3 regions of the Nesterenkonia halotolerans genome follow, and region 1 is predicted to be linked to each of the others. Evidence: riboswitches for the same ligand, from Rfam matches in the RefSeq annotation. Region 1 holds a riboswitch; each other region holds the start of a gene.
The links. A riboswitch is a leader RNA that binds a small molecule or an ion and turns the genes downstream of it on or off. The one in region 1 is predicted to bind S-adenosylmethionine.
Positions count from the first base shown of each region.

Region 1 (3,587 bases):
AGGTGTTACAGCAGAGTGACATCTCTGGAATGTCTGTTTCAGAGGCGCAGCGTGGCGCGCATGGGCTCTCCCAGCTGCTCCGCGCTGGTCAGGAAGCCGTCATGCCCGATCGGCGAATGGATCGTGTGCACCGGGTGGCCGCCCGGGATCGCATCGGCGATCTGCTGGGACTGCTCCGGGAAGTACAACCGGTCCGTCTCCACGGCCGCGAGGAACGGCACCGCCGTGACGCCGGCCAGCGCCTCGGCCACTCCACCACGTCCGCGTCCGACATCATGGCTCATCAGCGCCTCGGAGAGCACCACGTAAGAGTTGGGGTCGAACCGCTTGAGCAGCTTCTCGGCCTGGTGGTCCAGGTAGGACTCCACCTGATAGCGTCCGCGCCGCCGCTCGGGCCAGCCGAAAGGATCCTCGGCGCCCTGCGGGGCGCGACCGAATCGAGCGCCGAGCTCGGCCTCCGCGCGGTAGGTGATGTGCGCGATCCGCCGCGCCAGCCCCAGCCCGGAATGCGGCGCGGGACCGCCGTAGTAGTCACCCCCGGCGAAGTGCGGATCATTCTCCACTGCCAGCACCTGGGCCTGCCCGAAGGCGATCTGCTCGGCAGTCGACGCCGCACCACAGGCGAAGACCGCCACCCCGTCGACCATCTCCGGGTAGGTGGCGGCCCATTCCAGCGCGCGGGCGCCCCCCATGGATCCCCCGATCACCGTGTGGAAGCGCTGAATGCCCAGGGCCTGAGCCAGCTGAGCCTCCAGGTGCACGGAATCGCGAATCGTGACGAAGGGGAATCGGGAGCCATAGGGGTTCCCCTCGGGATCCAGGGAAGCTGGTCCGGTGGAGCCGTAGCAGCCACCCACCATCGCCGGGGCGATGACGAACCAGCGCTGGGTGTCGATCGGGCGACCGGGTCCCAGCAGACCCTCCCACCATCCGATGGAGGGGTCTGCCGGAGTCGCGGCTACATGGGAGTCCCCGGTCAGGGCGTGCGCCACGAGGATCGCGTTGTTGCCGTCCTCGTTGAGCGTGCCCCAGGTCTCGTAGGCGATGGTAACTTCGGGCAGCTGCCCACCTGTCTCGAATGTGTACGCCCCCACATCTGCCGTGTTCAGCGCACCCGCAGGCCTGTCCCCAAAGTCATTCAGCACCCGATCACCCTAACCTCAGACCGCGGAAGCGGCTTCTCGCTTCGTCACATTGTCCGCACTCTGGTCATCCGCGGAAGACTCCTGGTCAGACGCATGCCCGGCACCCCGGTCGGCAGACTGGATGGCGGCTGCCTTGTCGAGCCCCTGAGCCAGATCGGCGATGATGTCGTCGATGTGTTCCAGACCCACGGAGAGCCTCACGAGACCGGGCTTGACCCCTGCAGCATGCTGCTCAGCGGGGCTCAGCTGCCGGTGCGTGGTGGAGGCGGGATGAATCGCCAGCGAGCGCACATCACCGACGTTGGCCACCAACGAATGCAGCTCCAGCGCGTCCACCAGCGTCTGGCCCGCACGGGCCTGCGTGGCGTCGTCGTCGCCGGGTCCGCCGGCAAGCTCGAAGGCCAACACAGCACCGGTGCCTCGGGGCAGGTACTTCTGCGCCCGCTCGTAGCAGGGGCTCGACGGCAGCCCGGAGTAGTAGACGCGCTTCACTGCCTCGTGGCCCTCCAGGTACTCGGCCACTTTCTGAGCGTTGGCGACATGACGCTCCACGCGCAGCGAGAGGGTCTCCAGGCCGAGGTTGATCTCGAAGGCGTTGTGCGGAGACAACGCCGGACCGAGGTCGCGCAGCAGCTGCACGCGGGCCTTGAGGATGAAGGAGAGGTTGACCCCGAAGATCCCCTCAGGCCCGAGATCCCGGCCGAAGACCAGCCCGTGGTAGCTCTCATCCGGGGTGCTGAAGCCGGGGAAGCGCTCCGGGTGGGCGAAGTAGTCGAAGCGCCCGGAGTCCACGATCACCCCGGCGATGGCAGTGCCGTGACCGCCGAGGAACTTGGTGGCCGAATGCACGACGACGTCGGCGCCGAAGTCGATCGGCTTGATCAGGTACGGGGTGGTCAGGGTGGAGTCGATGATCAGCGGCGCGCCATGCTCGTGGGCGACCGATGCCACCCCCTCGATGTCCAGCACGTCCCCGCGCGGGTTGGCCACAGCCTCACCGAAGAAGGCGACGGTGTTCTCCCGGGTGGCGGCCCGCCAGGACTCCAAGTCATCGGGGTCCTCCACGAAGGTGACCTCGATGCCGAACTTCGGCAGCGTGTGCTTGAAGAGGTTCTGCGTGCCGCCGTAGAGGGTGGGTGAGGCGACGATGTGGCTGCCGGACTCGGCGATGTTCAGCAGCGCCAGCGAGGTGGCGGCCTGACCGGAGCCGACGCCGAGAGCCCCGACGCCGCCTTCGAGGGCGGCGATCTTGTCCTCGATCGCCTGGACCGTGGGATTGCCGATGCGCGAGTAGATCGGCGCGATCTCCTCGAGGCCGAAGCGACGTGCTGCCGCGGCGGTGTCGGGGAAGACGAAGGATGTGGTCTGGTGGATCGGCAGGGCCCGTGCTCCGGTGGCGGGATCGGGGGCAACCCCGGCGTGGATCTGCTGGGTCTCAAACTGCCAGGTGCTGTTGTCGTTGCTCAAGGGACTGCTCCGTTCAATGCGGTCCTTGGGGCTGAGCCGCGCATGAACGTCGCTGCCGGGGAGAGAACTTCCGGCGTTGAATCCTGTACGGCCCCGTCCTGAGGACTGGGTTTAAGGGCCCGCACTGGTGTGTGGCCCGCGCTTGCTGCGTCGACCACCGATGCTCGGTGGCTGCCGCAGCCAGGTCGTCACCCGGGGCACCCCACCGCGAACTGGAGGGTTGCCGGCCAGCAAACCGGGGTTTTGCGCTGGCACTCTTGACCTAGGCATAAGTCTGCATCGCGGAACGCCCCGGTGCAAGTGCACCCCCTCCGTTGAAAAAATCGTAGAGCTCTAGCAAGTCGTAGGGCTGTAGCTCTACGACAACGCAAGAGCTCTACGATTTTCTGCCACTGGCGTGGCAACAGGACCCGAGATCAGCAGCGTGGCTGCCAACGATTGAGCACCCGCTGAGCGCGATGAGGACATCCCGCAATGGCAGGTCCATCCGGAGGGCCGACCTTCATTCCTGCCTTTGCGGTGCAATTTCTGCGAGCGTGAAGCGATGGGACATCAGATGCGAACCTTCGGCGCGACCACCGTCATGGGAGCACTGCTGGGCGGGTCTCTGCTCGGATGCACGACCAACCTGCAGGACCCGGATACGCCGGCCGGTGTTCCGAACTACGTCGTGGAGGAAGAAGCCGGCGGACCCGACATGGCCTTGGAAGGACAGATCGCCGAGCTCGATGGATGCTTCTACATCAAGGGCCCTGAGCCGGAGGAGCAACTGACGCTGGCAATCTTCCCCGCGCATGAGATCCATGAAACGTCCAGCGGCTCAGGATTCGCCTTCCGCGGCGAAGCCTTCTCCGACGGTGATGGGATCACCGTGGGTGGCGGCGAGGCCGGACCCACCATCTACGCAGTTCCTGATCAGTGTGATGACGAAGTCCAGCAGTGGCGGGTCACTCCGTCCACGCCCGCGCCGTGAAA
Region 1 is NZ_JADBEE010000001.1:1,371,969-1,375,555, forward strand. It holds gene metX (homoserine O-acetyltransferase MetX) at 39-1,145, opposite strand; gene H4W26_RS06310 (O-acetylhomoserine aminocarboxypropyltransferase/cysteine synthase family protein) at 1,161-2,612, opposite strand; SAM riboswitch class IV at 2,746-2,875, opposite strand; gene H4W26_RS06315 (hypothetical protein) at 3,157-3,585, shown strand.

Region 2 (3,587 bases), 420 kb from region 1:
GGATGTCCGGTCGCTACGACATCAACGGTGTACCGCGCAGCAGCCGGGTAGGGGGAAGCTCGATTCTGGCCAAGAAGGAGTTCGGGCTGCGTTCTGGACCGGAGGTTCCCGCCCAGCATGAGCATCTCTGGGAAGCGTTTAGAGGCTATGTCACGACTGGCGTAGTCGATCTGGAGAATTACGGCCTCCTGACTCTCGCCTCCGTGCATGCGTTGGCCGGTTCGGATACGCCCTCCACGGTGACTGACACGGACAGTGCTGCAGCGCGTCGGCCATCCAGGGATCGCGCTGGTCACAATGATCTGGCTGCCCTCATGCTTCAAGAGGTGCAGAGCGACCGTTTCATCTTCGCCGGGGACTGGAACGTTGCCCGACTCTTCGATAACACGGCGCCCAAAACGGCCCCGGGCAACAGGGAGTTCTTCCAGATGAGAGACAGTCACGGCTGGCGAGACGCGATGCGCAGATTCCATTCCGATGAAGTCCGGACCTATCTGTCGTCGGGAACAGCACCCTTTGAGCTGGATCATGCTTTTCTCGATGATGTTCTATACGAGTCCTTGACCCGCGCCGATGTGATCGAGGGAGCGCCGGCCGACGAGCTGAGCGATCACGCGCCGCTGCTGTATGAGTTTGGTTCGAGGCCTCCCCAGAAGACGGAGGAATTCTGAAGCATGAGTGCACGGTCAACACGAATGCGACGGCGAGTCGCGCCACTAGCGATCTTTACCGCCACCGCTGCCGGGCTGCTCACCGCGTGCTCAGGCGGGCCGCCGGAACCGCAGAGCGTGGAAGAGGAGGCGCTGCAGTCGATGAGTCATCTCCCGCAGGTCAAAGGTGCCGCGTATTCCTCCCAGGATGGCGTCTTGGAGGTGACGATCTGGGACCCGGAGGAGGAGATCAGCGAAGACGAGGTTCGCGAGTACACGGAGGCTGCAGAAGACGCGACGGATGGCGTGGACGTCCAGATCCACGTCGAGGTCTCACAACCTCCGCAGGGAAACTGAGCATGTCGGGGGAGTTCCGGTACGTGCCTGATGTAGGACGCGGTGAATGGCTTCGTCCCATGGAGGCTGAGCCCTTCGGCAGTGTTCTGTCGATAGTGCCTCGCGGCTACGAGATGTATGCGCGAGTGTTTCACCCTCTCGAGCGTGACCGCCCGGTGGCTGCCAAGACATGGCTCGGCGTTGACGAGGCGACCTACTTTGAAGGCACCTCGGACATCGACGCTTCACTTGAAACGGAGCGCACCACCTGGGCAAGCGTCGCGGAAGCGTTCGGCACCACCATGCACTCAGAAGCCCAGTACGCACGCCTGCAGCGGTCCCTCCACGATGACGCGCAGGAGGCTGTCGCTCCTGATGGGTGGCGCTACGGTGTTCCATCTATGGGAAGCCTCGAGGCGAGGTCGCTCTCGGTCCTCGCCCGCGTGCTTGCCCGGCATACTGCGACCCCCGATGCCGGTATTGCTGCTGTCTGGGAAGGATGGGGTGGCCTCGTGAGCTCGGCTGGGGTGCAGTTCATGGTGGTCGAAACGGGTGACGGCTCTTCGGCTGACCACCACGCCGAGGCAGTTGTGTGGCGCGCCGCGGTGTCGTTTCGTAGGAGGGCTGCTGCCGCCCGCAGGTTCAGCAGGAGGATCCTCCGGTTGGTGAAGCGGACTCTCCCGACGATCGCTTGGAATACGCCGAAACCAGGCTCTGGCGTGCTTCCCCCTGAGATCGCGACCGGTCCGCGGTTCGACCTCCATGGAGAGACCGGGCGGCACTATTTCCTCTTTCAGGCCGGTGCAGAGCACTTCTCCGACCCTGATTGGCCTGCACGGGCGCCGTGGGCCGAGCACCCCCAGTGGGTCCAGTCGCCCAGCCTCCTGTGGCCAGACGATCACTCCTGGGTGCTCGCCACAGAGATCGATTGCGACTCGACGCTGGTGGCGGGAACCAGCGAACTCATCGGCGAGCTGATGCAGACACCCGGCCTCGAAGTGCTCCTCATCCGGACAAACGCTGACCTGACGTGGGACGGTGACGGACTCAACCGTCCTGTGTAGCCGTCTCGCCGGCTCGAGCCCAACACTGATGACGCGTTTCCATTTATGTCAATCACTATGTTCATCACTTGTGTTCAGCTCTGTAGCGCTCTAAGCTGAACCACAGAATCACGAGTTCCGGACCACAGCCCTGGCTGTCCGGACAGCAACCCTCTCACCGTAGTGGGGTGCTCCAGGTGATGATTCGGCCCGGTGTCGCAACCGCCCGGGCAAGTACGGTGCCCCTGCGCCAGCTCCCTCGGAGTACGCAGGAGTGCCACGGTCAAAGAGAGACGTGGATACCTCATGCCTGAGCAGAACTCCGCACGCACCCCGCTGCACTTCAACGCCTTCGTGATGAACACGAACAGCCACATCCACCACGGTCAGTGGCGCCGAGAGGACGCCCAGCAGACCGAGTTCACGGATGTGGCCACGTGGATCAACCTGGCCAAGATCCTCGAGGACGCCAAGTTCGACGCCATGTTCTTCGCCGATGTCTCCGGCCACTACGGAGACTCCGATGCCGACTACTCGGTCTACCTCAACGAGGGGCTCCAGATCCCCTCCAACGACCCGACGGTGCTCCTCGGTGCCCTCGCAGTGGTCACGGAGAACATCGGCCTGGCCACCACCTCCAACGTCTTCCAGTCGCACCCGTTCCAGTTCGCCCGGCAGATCTCCACACTGGATCACATCTCCAAGGGGCGGATCGCCTGGAACATCGTCACCGGCATGCAGGACAACGGCTCCCGCAACTACGGAATGCCACGACTGACCGAACACTCCGAGCGCTACCGCTGGGCCGAAGAGTACGTCGACGTGACCTACAAGCTCTGGGAAGGCTCCTGGGACGAAGGTGCGGTCATCAAGGACCGTTCCGGCTCCCAGTACTCGGACCCCGCCAAGGTGCATAAGATCTACCACCAGGGCGAACGCTACTCGGTGGAGGGCCCCCACCTTCCCTCACCCTCCCCGCAGCGCACCCCGGTCCTCTTCCAGGCCGGCTCCTCCGCCTCCGGTCGCGACTTCGCCGCCCGCAACGCCGAAGCGGTCTTCCTTGCAGCACCGAACCCAGAAGTCGCCAGAGCGCAGATCCAAGACACCCGCGCCCGCGCCGTCGAAGCCGGACGGGCCCCTGAGGACATCAAGTTCTTCCAGGGGCTGAGCTTCATCATCGGGGACACCGAGGAAGAGGGGCAGCGCAAGCTCACCGAAGCCGAAGAGTTCGCCTCGCTGGACGGCTACCTCGCGCACTCGGCGCTGGTGGACCCAGAGGGTCGCGTCTACCCGCCGGAGACTCCGCTGAAGGACGTGCAGACCAACACCCGGCGCGGGTTCACCGAATGGGCGTCCAAGACCATCACGGACCGAGAGCCGCTGGTGGCCGACATCGCCTGGCGCTCCAACCGCAACAACCGGATCGTCGGCACCCCGGAACAGATCGCGGATCAGCTCCAGCAATGGCAGGACGCCGGGGTGGACGGGGTCAACGTCGTCAACTGGGTGATCCCGGGCTCCTTCCAGGAGTTCGCCGACAAGGTGCTGCCCGTCCTGC
Region 2 is NZ_JADBEE010000001.1:949,822-953,408, reverse strand. It holds gene H4W26_RS04370 (endonuclease/exonuclease/phosphatase family protein) at 1-671, shown strand, start outside; gene H4W26_RS04365 (hypothetical protein) at 675-1,007, shown strand; gene H4W26_RS04360 (hypothetical protein) at 1,067-2,050, shown strand; SAM riboswitch class IV at 2,157-2,272, shown strand; gene H4W26_RS04355 (LLM class flavin-dependent oxidoreductase) at 2,336-3,587, shown strand, end outside.
Region 2: it holds a riboswitch for S-adenosylmethionine, as region 1 does, so the genes downstream of both, H4W26_RS04355 (LLM class flavin-dependent oxidoreductase) here and H4W26_RS06310 (O-acetylhomoserine aminocarboxypropyltransferase/cysteine synthase family protein) in region 1, are expected to answer to the same signal.

Region 3 (3,587 bases), 210 kb from region 1:
ACGAGTGATGCCCATGGCGGTCAGCGCATTGGCCGCCTGATTGACCCGGCGGCCCAGCTCGGCGTAGCTGACATCCTCGCGGTCACCGGGCTCGCCCTCGAAGTGCAGCGCGATCGTCTCGCCGCGCCCGGCGGCGATGTGGCGATCCACGCAGTTCACGGCCGCGTTGAGCGTCCCACCCTCGTACCAGCCGATCCTCGGGCCGCGCTTGGTGGTCGGGTCGGGCGGAGTCCAGGTGTGGGTGTTCTCCCACGGTGTGGCCCAGTCGAGCAGGGTGGCGGCCTCGGACCAGAACGCCAGGCGCTGGTCCTCGTCAGTCGGGTCGGCCCAGCTGTGGACATCTGCGACCAGCGGGTCTGCGGGGAACACAGCGCGCTGCGCCGTCGAAGAGGGCGCGGCTGTGTCCAGGGCAGGGGAGCGCGAGGTGGTCAACGAGGGGTCCTTCAGGGTCAGCTCAGGGGGGTCAGGGTCTTGAACTCGTGCTGGTGGAAGACCAGACCGGCGGCGTCCTCGGTGAATCCCAGATCCAGGATCTCCAGCACGATGATGTCGTGGTCACCGGCCCTGACCTGGTCGTAGATACGGGTGCGCAGCCACATCGGCACGCCTTCGAGCAGCAGGGCGGAACCGTGGAGCTGGTACTCCACCCCGGTGAAGCGGTTCGCGCGGTCCTTCGAGGCGATCTGCCGGCAGAGCCCGTTCTGATCCCGGCCCAGCACCGAGATACCCAGCTCACTGCCGCTGCGCTCGAGTTTGGGCCAGGTGGAGGAATCGTGCTGCACCGCGAGGGTGACCAACGGCGGCTCCAGGGAGACTCCCACCGTGAAGGTGGACGCGATGATCGCCTCGGGGGAGCCGTCGACCTCCGCGCCAACCGCGACCACGCCTTGCGGGAACTGAGCGAGGGCATGGCGCAGCGCAAAAGAGTCCACGCGAGATGCGGCTGCAGGATCTTCGAGAGTACGAGCAGGGACAGACATATTGATCAACTCCATCGGTCCTGGCGTTAGCACCCGGCATATCCGGGTTGCTGCGGCGTCTCTGAGCCAGATCTCTCAGCCGCTCGGGATGGCTACAGGTTCAAAGCTACGGGCTCGCACCGTGGAGCAGCAAGATTTGTTCGCACTGTGAGACGCCGTATGACGTCCGGAGCCTCCCGGCAACCTAGTGTGTTCAGGTCCGTGAATGAACACACGACGACATGTGAAGTCATGACCATTTGACGAAACAGCATGCTTGTCCTCTATATTTGAGCCCATCACCATCCAGAGCGACTGAGGGATCTGGCCCGTCGACGTCGCAGCAACCCGGGATTGCCGGGTGCTACCGCCAGAATCGATGGAGGAAAGTATGAACATACATCTGCCTGTCTCTGCTGAGCTTCGAGACGCTGTGGAGCGCGCCGGGCTCTCTGCCCTGGATCGTGAACGCCATAGGGAACTGGCCCGTGAACAGGTGCGCACCCTCGCCGACGCCGGCATCGGTCGGCTCCGACTTCCGTTGTCCTCCGGGGGCAGCGGGCTGGACTGGGTGCAGACCAGTGTGGTGCTCCTGGAGCTCGCGGCGCAGGACAGCAATCTTCCCCAGGTGCTGCGCGGGCACTTCGCGGTGGAGGAGGACCTGCTCTGGCGCCCGGCGGGGGAAGAGCCTGTGCAGGGCTGGCTGGCGCGTCTCGCCGCCGGTGAGCTGGTGGGCAATGCGTGGACCGAACCTGGCAAGGGCGGATTTCACCGTTCAGGGACGCTGGTCAGCGAGACTTCCACAGGACCGGTGGTCAACGGAGTGAAGTACTACACCACCGGGGCGATCTTCGCGGACTGGCTCGATGTCACAGCTCGGGACGCCGACGACAATGAGCTTGCGGTGCTGGTTCGTCGGGACCAGCCCGGTGTCCAGATCGAGGATGACTGGGATGGATTCGGTCAGCGCACTACAGGTTCAGGGACCGCACGGCTCTCCGATGCCGCGGTGCAGACCTCGGAGCTGCGTGGACTCACGGACCGCTTCCCCTACCAGACGGCCCTGTACCAGCACATCCTGCTGATCGTCCTGGCCGGGATCGTCGAAGCCGCAGCGCGAGACGCGGCCGCACTGCTGCACGAGCGTCCCCGCACCTATACCCACGCCAACACTCGCACACCCCGCACGGACCCCCAGCTGCTCCAGGTGATCGGTGAGGTGGATGCGGCTGCGGCGCTGGCCAGGGCACAGGTGCTCCACACGGCCACCTATCTTGATGCCGCTTTCGCCGCGCGCACTGCCGGGCCGGAGGAGGCGATCGCTGCCGCCAACGCCGCCGAACTCTCCACTGGACGCGCCCAGGTGGCTCTGCACCGACCGGCGCTGGAAGCTGTCACGCGCATCTTCGACGTGCTCGGCGCCTCGGGAGTCAGCCAGACTCGCGGTCTCGACCGTCATTGGCGCAACGCCCGCACGGTCACCAGCCACAACCCTTGGGTGTACAAGGCCCGGATAGCCGGAGATCACCGCGTCAACGGCACCGAACCGGTGCGGCTGTGGAGCGTGGGCGAGCCAGACCTCCCGGCCGTCACCCAGCTCGTCTGACACTGCCCACGGCGGCGCCCAGACTTTCCACAGCTGGATCCGATTCCGTTGGATGCAGTTCTGCTCGATCCGATTCTGAAGGAGCATGAGAATGACCTACCCCACCACCGAGGCCGGTAAGCGCGAGATCCTCTTCAACGCGTTCGACATGAACTGCGTGGTCCACCAGTCTCCGGGGCTCTGGCGCCACCCGGATGACCGCGCCCGGGAGTACAACACCATCGGCTACTGGACCGAGGTTGCGCAGATCCTCGAGCGGGGCCTCTTCGATGGGCTGTTCATCGCTGACGTGCTGGGCCCCTACGACGTGTTCGGCTCAAACCCCGATGCAGCCTTGCGCTCGGGGGCGCAGATCCCCTTGCAGGACCCGTTCCTGCTGGTCTCCGCAATGGCCGCCGTCACCAAGAACCTGGGCTTCGGCATCACCGCCGGCACCGCCTACGAGCATCCCTACCCATTCTCCCGCCGGCTCGGCACCTTGGATCACCTGACCGGTGGACGCGTCGGCTGGAACGTGGTGACCGGTTATCTGCCCTCGGCTGCGCAGAACATGGGCCAGGATGACCAGATGGAGCACGACCGCCGCTACGACCATGCGGACGAGTACCTCGAAGTCGTCTACAAGCTGCTCGAGGGCTCCTGGGAGGATGACGCGGTGGTGGCCGATAAGGCGTCGGGGGTGTTCACGGATCCGGAGAAGGTGCATCGAATCGAACACCACGGCGAGTTCTTCAAGACCCCCGGCATCGGAGTGGTGGAGCCTTCCCCGCAGCGGACCCCCGTGATCTACCAGGCCGGGGCGTCCACCCGAGGCCGCGCCTTCGCCGGCAAGCATGCCGAGGCGATGTTCATCAATCCACCCACCAAGGAGCTGGCCAAGGCCTCGGTGGCCAAGATCCGCCAGTCCGTGGCCGACGCCGGACGGGACCCCTACTCGGTGCGCATCTTCGCGATGCAGACCATCGTCACCGGACCGGACAACGACGCCGCCCAGGCCAAGTACGACGATCTCACCCAGTACA
Region 3 is NZ_JADBEE010000001.1:1,586,050-1,589,636, reverse strand. It holds gene acs (acetate--CoA ligase) at 1-369, opposite strand, end outside; gene H4W26_RS07275 (flavin reductase family protein) at 450-980, opposite strand; SAM riboswitch class I at 989-1,075, opposite strand; SAM riboswitch class I at 1,259-1,345, shown strand; gene H4W26_RS07270 (acyl-CoA dehydrogenase family protein) at 1,351-2,565, shown strand; gene H4W26_RS07265 (LLM class flavin-dependent oxidoreductase) at 2,657-3,587, shown strand, end outside.
Region 3: it holds a riboswitch for S-adenosylmethionine, as region 1 does, so the genes downstream of both, H4W26_RS07275 (flavin reductase family protein) here and H4W26_RS06310 (O-acetylhomoserine aminocarboxypropyltransferase/cysteine synthase family protein) in region 1, are expected to answer to the same signal.